Regions from separate parts of the Alteromonas sp. MmMcT2-5 genome, predicted to be linked through region 1. Evidence: predicted binding sites of a transcription regulator. Region 1 holds the regulator's gene; each other region holds the start of a gene.

The links. Region 1 encodes ArgR, which controls arginine synthesis, uptake and breakdown. Its sites were predicted from a motif close to ANTGAATANNTATTCANT; they were not measured.
Region 2: MHN09_RS01010 (OadG family transporter subunit) is a predicted target of ArgR. The motif match lies at 1,103-1,120, and genes of this name have one in related genera.
Region 3: MHN09_RS05715 (aspartate aminotransferase family protein) is a predicted target of ArgR. The motif match lies at 1,098-1,115, and genes of this name have one in related genera.

What each region holds. Positions count from the first base shown of each region.
Region 1 covers NZ_JAKRFB010000015.1:38,717-40,992, reverse strand. The annotation lists gene mdh (malate dehydrogenase) at 1-861, opposite strand, end outside; gene argR (transcriptional regulator ArgR) at 1,099-1,563, shown strand; gene MHN09_RS08650 (type 1 glutamine amidotransferase domain-containing protein) at 1,629-2,276, opposite strand, start outside.
Region 2 covers NZ_JAKRFB010000001.1:218,486-220,761, reverse strand. The annotation lists gene oadA (sodium-extruding oxaloacetate decarboxylase subunit alpha) at 1-680, opposite strand, end outside; gene MHN09_RS01010 (OadG family transporter subunit) at 700-987, opposite strand; partial or broken gene MHN09_RS01005 (acyl-CoA thioesterase) at 1,531-1,964, opposite strand; tRNA gene MHN09_RS01000 (tRNA-Arg) at 2,105-2,181, opposite strand; tRNA gene MHN09_RS00995 (tRNA-Arg) at 2,235-2,276, opposite strand, start outside.
Region 3 covers NZ_JAKRFB010000007.1:69,049-71,324, reverse strand. The annotation lists gene MHN09_RS05720 (HDOD domain-containing protein) at 1-870, shown strand, start outside; gene MHN09_RS05715 (aspartate aminotransferase family protein) at 1,333-2,276, shown strand, end outside.

The DNA of each region.
Region 1 (2,276 bases):
GAATGCGCTTAGCTCGCCGTATGGCAAGATTTCTTCAACACCGTTTGCGCCTAGGCGAACTGGGTGTGCAAAGAATGCTGCGTCGTCGCTGTCGTCAGTTTGTACATAAGTGTACTCAACAACGTTCTCACCTTGCATTGCTGCAACTAGTGATAGACAGAAGCGTGCCGCTGCTTGACCCATTGATAGGGTTGCAGAGCCACCGCCCGCTTTAGCTTCAACAACTTCAGTACCCGCGTTTTGGATACGAGTAGTTAGGCTAGCAACTTCTTCGTCTGTGAACTCTACGCCTTCAACTTGTGAAAGTAGAGGAAGGATAGTTGTACCAGAGTGACCACCGATTACCGGTACGTGCACAGAAGATACGTCTACACCTTTAAGTTCAGCAACAAACGTTTCAGCACGGATAACGTCTAGTGTCGTTACACCAAAAAGCTTGTTCTTGTCATAAACGCCTTTTGCTTTAAGCGTTTCAGCTGCAATAGCAACAGTAGTGTTAACTGGGTTAGTGATGATACCAACACACGCGTTCGGGCAGTTATCAGCTACACCTTCAATTAGGTTTTTAACAATGCCGGCGTTGATGTTGAATAGATCAGAACGATCCATACCTGGCTTACGAGGCATACCCGCTGGAATTAGAACAACGTCTGCTCCAGTTAGTGCATCAGCTAGGTCATCTTTACCGTGACCGGTTACTTTTACCGCAGTGGGGATGTGGCTCAAATCAACGGCAACACCAGGAACAACTGGCGCTACGTCGTAAAGCGCTAAATCTGAACCTGCTGGCAATTGTGTTTTCAACAACAAAGACAGCGCCTGACCAATACCACCGGCAGCACCTAACACGGCTACTTTCATACCATTTCTCCTATGGGATTACTTCACGTATTTAAACGGAACGTCACACTAATGCAACGCGGGGGAAAACTCAATCACCGGATCGTCTTATTAACGTTATTTATGGCGATTTTATCTCGATATTCATTATCATGAATGATTATGCAAAGAAATTGCGCAAAGTCTACCTGTACGGCACAATATACGCATACTAAATATAATTCCTAACGATAACCCTCAAAAAAGAAAAGAGCGCTAATGGCAAACGCAAAACAAGAGCTACTCATCAAAGCTTTTAAAGAAATTCTTAAAGCAGAAAGTTACGGTTCACAGGGCGAAATTGTTGATGCATTAAAAGCACAAGGCTTCGACAACATCAGCCAATCTAAAATCTCTAGAATGCTAAGCAAATTCGGGGCGGTACGCACGCGAAATGCCCGAGGTGACATGGTGTATTGCTTGCCTCCAGAGCTAGGTATGCCTACGGCTAAAAGCCCTCTTAAACAGCTGGTACTGGATATCGTTCACAACAACGTAATGGTAATCATTAGAACCAGCCCTGGTGCTGCACAGCTTATTGCGCGCTTGCTTGACTCATTAAGTAAGAAAGACGGGGTTTTGGGCACCATTGCAGGTGACGACACTATTTTCATCGCGCCAGCGGATGTGTCTAGAATTGAAGAACTAAGACAACGTGTTGAAGACCTGTTTGAGAACGTTTAGGTAGCCACACTTTTAAAACGGTGCCCTCTCATTGAGGGCACTATATATTCTGCTGTTCGCTGACGCTAACTCAATAGCTTAATCAGCGCATCGGCTGCTGGTCGTGATGACGGCGGATTCTGTCCCGTCACCAGTAACCCGTCGGTACACACTTTTACAGCAAAATTGTCGGCGCTCTCATACTTACCGCCTTTTTTAACCAGTTCATCTTCAACCAGATAAGGCACTACGTCAGTAAGCTCCACCGCTGCTTCCTCGCTGTTCGAGAAACCGGTAACCGACTTCCCTTCGACCAAATATTTACCGTCAGGCGTTTTAACGTCTTTAAGTGCAATTGACGCGTGGCATACTGCCCCAACGGGTTTATTAGCTGCGATAAAGTCTTCGATTAGTTTTATCGAGTGCACATTGTCAGAAAGGTCCCACAACGGGCCGTGTCCCCCCGGATAGAACACCGCGTCAAACTCATCAGCACGCACGTCTTCGAGCGGAATCGTCGACGCTATAGCGTTACGTGCCAGATCATCTTTCGTATATCGCATAGCGTCATCGGTCATTGCATCGTCAACCAGACTATTAGGGTCGATAGGTACTTGCCCTCCCATGGGTGACGCCAACGTTATCGTATATCCTTGGTCTTTAAATGCGTAGTACGGCGCAGCAAACTCTTCCAACCACATGCCTGTCTTTTTGCCAGTATCACCCATAATTTC
Region 2 (2,276 bases), on a different contig from region 1:
AGCATATCAATGCCGGCATCGATAGCTTTTTGATACGTCGCCGTACTCAACCCTGTTGTGGCATGGCACTGCATGGCAATAGGTACATCAACCGTTTCTTTTAATCCGGTAATCAATGCCTCGCACTCGTACGGTTTTAAAAGCCCAGCCATATCTTTTACGCAGATAGAATGAACCCCTAGGTCTTCAAGCTGTTTCGCCATTTCGAGCCAAAGCTTAAGATTGTGCACAGGGCTTACCGTATAAGAAATTGTCCCTTGCGCGTGAGCGCCACTGTCTATGGTCGCTTTTATTGCGGTTTTCAAATTTCTAATGTCATTCATGGCATCAAAAATTCTAAATACATCTACGCCACTTTCGTGAGCACGCTCTACAAAGCGAGTGACAACATCGTCAGCATAATGGCGGTAACCCAATAGGTTTTGACCACGCAACAGCATTTGCTGTTTCGTGTTAGGCATGGCTGCTTTTAGCTTTCTGATGCGCTCCCAAGGGTCTTCCCCTAAATAACGAATACAGGCATCAAATGTAGCACCACCCCAAGATTCAACTGACCAAAAGCCAGCTTTATCTAGTTTTTCCGCTATGGGAAGCATATCTTCAATACGCATGCGCGTAGCAAGAAGGGATTGGTGGGCATCACGCAGAACCAGCTCGGTAAGGGCCAGAGGCTTAGACATGGTAACTCCTGATTAGGCTTTATTTTTTAGAATTTTGGCGATGGGTATGAATTGCGGCAGAAATAGCTGCGATAACGTTTCCGTCTATTCCTGGTTGTACCGCTTGATTGTTTCGACTCAAATTAGCTGAAGGCCCTTTTAAATGAGCTGAAGGCTCTGCTGTTTCACCGGGAAAAGCTTCACAAAATCGGGCAATGAGATGAATACCCACAATAAGAAGCCCTAAGAATGAGAAAACAAATACCATTCCTATAAGCATAAGAGAACCCGCTTCAAAGAGCAGGCTAGCGACGGATCCCGAATTCATATTCAATCCTGTTGTTATTTTGTACCTGAATAAGTATCACGTGGTTTTTCAAAACACAACAAAGCAGCATAAAAAACCACTTTAAAATGAATAAAACCCGCCAAAAATGAAACTTAATGCATTATTCTTTAATAAATTTGCAACAAAAGTATATTTTAGGAATTAGCATAAGCGTTGCCGATGCCAGCAATCTACGTTTACGTTCATTTATACTCACGCCTTAATGCAAGCCTATATTTTCCGTAAAGTCACTGTCTAGCTGTTTAGCGAAATCTTTCGCATGCATCGCCAACAATACCAATCCGCATAGATAATCGCCCACTCAGAAGGCGCTGGCAAGTTTCCTAGCAAAGCGTGGGAATGCAGGAATGGCTGTTCCCTTTCAAATTCCCAGAATGCAGCTAGGAAGCTTGCCAGACCTTCCCAAAGGGCGAGTTTAAAATGTCCGTACTCTTTGTTGTGTCACCTTGATGTAGAACCACTATACCTACGGTAACACGCCGCGATTACGAACATTTTAACTCTCGCTGAGTGAGTGATTATCTATGCGGACTGGTATAAATCTAACTGCATATGTCGTTCATCCTCGGGTACGTAAGCAGGCACATTTACTGGGTTTCCCTCACAGTCCACCGCCATAAAAGTTATAAAACAGCGATTTGCGACCGACGTAGTGTTTTCCGTGGCGTCGCCCGATTTAACCACAACATAGATATGCATACTTGACGCACCAGTGTGTACCAACGATGCGGTTATTTCTACGAGTTGACCTACCTTTATTGGCTTTATAAAGCGAATACCGTTCGATGAAACTGTAACGCAATAGCATTTCGACCACTGCGCGGCACAGGCATAGGCTGCTTGGTCAATCCATTTCATTAAGCTGTTATAGAGAGCATGCCACCGTGAACGTTACCGCCAAAGTTGACGTCGGTAGGTTCTGCTAAAAATCGAAAAGTAGTAGATGGATGTGCCATAGCGTACCTCGCGCTTTACTGCTGTTAAACACATTAAGTTTAGCTTAAATTTTAAACAGCGCGCTTAGACGAAAGTGGAGAGAACAAAAATAAAAGGAGTAGAAATGAAAAACCCACCTAAAAAGGTGGGTTTTTCAATATGGCGCGTGTGGAAGGATTCGAACCTCCGACCGCCTGGTTCGTAGCCAGGTACTCTATCCAGCTGAGCTACACACGCGTAAACTTGTGTACTTTTGAATTCTACCTCAAAAGGTGACGCTTTAAAATAAGTGGCGCGTGTGGAAGGATTCGAACCTCCGACCGCCTGGTTCG
Region 3 (2,276 bases), on a different contig from region 1:
CAAAACGTACTTAACTTGCCCGAAAATATCGGCGAGCTTCTTGACGCTCTTTCCGTGAAGGCATGCTCTGTTTCGAAACTAGAGCCAATTGCCGCGACCATGCCATGGCTTTATGATGAACTAATCGTTGTAGTGAATACTCCACAATTTAGACGCAAAGACTCCCGTGGGCGTATCATTGTGGTAGAGACACTGCGCACAGCATTGAGCTTTTTGGGTATTGAAAACCTACGCACATTGATACCGTCGCTCATTTTAAAGCGCGCTATGCCTCAGATTACCGACCCTTACCCGCTAATTAAACAAAAGCTTACGCCTTATACGACTGGCGTTGCCATAACGGCGAAACGCCTTGCAGCACTTACGGATTTAAACAAAAACCAGGCTTATACCCTTGCGATGCTTAGTAATTTGGGGCGTTGTGTCGTAACAAGACTTTACTTCAAACTGTTCGATAAAATTCAGCTACACCTGTTGCAAGAATGCCAGAAAGACAAAGAGCAAAAGCGACATGAAGCGCTACTCAAAGTGGCTCCTTCAGCCAACCACCTTATTGCTCTACAGCAAGAATTCGCAGATGCAGTCAGCGCGGATATTCTGGAGTGGATGCATTTAATGCGCTTGCCTATTGCAGAACCTATGCGAGCGTGTGCCGATAAAGTACCCGCACAGCCTAAAACACTCAGTAAGGTACTTCATCAAGCCCGAACCTACACACAAATTCGGATGTTACATCAGTTAAAGCTTGTTGAAATGAAAGAAGTAAAGCCGCTTTTCATGGAGCAACGCTACCCTGCAGGTGCACTCGAAAAACTCAAAACCATTGATATTTTCACCCTTCCTTTGGTGAAAAACGAAGAGAATCATTAATTTTTTAGTGGATATTCATGCACTCGTTATGCACCTTTTTCATTTCATGTGCATGATGCCCCAAATTATTGACGGTTGCTCAATGCCTTGCCCGTTTTTAGCGACATTAAACAGGTAAGGCTTCCAGTCCTATCCCCCCTTTTTTATTGCCTCACAGTGCATTAAAACCCGTATGCAGCCCTTTTCTCAGCGCAAAAATTGATTATTACTAATTGATATAGCCCAGTAGTTAATAGTTATTCACTTTTCCTGCAAATTAAGCCACAGTCCTTATAAATAAAGGGCTGCAGCCCTTTGCATAGAAGACAAATGTTAAAAAAAATGGCATACTGTTGAACAAATCCGATTAGTTTTTACGCGCCCAATTAACGCTTATCGACCAAAGTAGTACTAAAATGTGCTCATAGATTCGATAGGCCAAATCACACAGTGTGATTGGCGCCCAACGCAGAGGTAACAAAGATGAACGTAACTCGCGCTACATTTGATGATGTAATGGTTCCTAACTATAACCCAGCAGGTATGGTACCTGTTCGAGGTGAAGGTTCACGCGTATGGGATCAAGATGGAGCTGAGTACATCGACTTTGCAGGCGGTATTGCAGTTAACGTTTTAGGTCACTGTCACCCAGAGCTTGTGAAAGCTCTTAATGAACAAGGCAGCAAGCTTTGGCACTTAAGCAACGTTTTCACTAACGAGCCAGCCCTTCGTTTAGCTAAAAAGCTAAATGACGCAACGTTTTCAGATAGAGTTTACTTCGCAAACTCAGGCGCAGAAGCGAACGAAGCAGCATTGAAGCTAGCTCGTCGCTGGGCGCTGGACAAGCACGGTGAAGACAAAAACCAAATCATCGCTTTCAACAAAGGTTTCCACGGCCGTACCTTCTTTACCGTAACAGTAGGTGGTCAAGCTGCTTACTCTGACGGTTTTGGTCCTAAGCCAGGCGCTGTTGACCACTGTGACTACAACGATTTAGCTGCCTTTGAAGCGCTAATTTCTGACAAAACCTGCGCGGTAATGATGGAACCGCTTCAGGGTGAAGGCGGTATTATTCCACCTGATGTAGATTTCGTAAAAGGTGTTCGCGAGCTTTGTGACAAGCACAACGCATTACTTATTTTTGACGAAGTTCAGTCGGGTGTTGGTCGTACTGGTCACCTTTATGCCTATATGGGTCTTGGCGTAACACCTGATATCCTAACAACCGCAAAATCTCTTGGTGGCGGCTTTCCAATTGGTGCCATGCTTACCACAGCAGACATCGCTGCACACCTTAAGCCAGGTACCCACGGTAGTACTTACGGTGGTAACCCACTAGCCTGTGCTGTTGCGGAAAAAGCGTTAGATATCGTGAACCAGCCAGAAGTGCTTGAAGGTGTACTTAAGAAAGAAGCCCTATTCCGTGA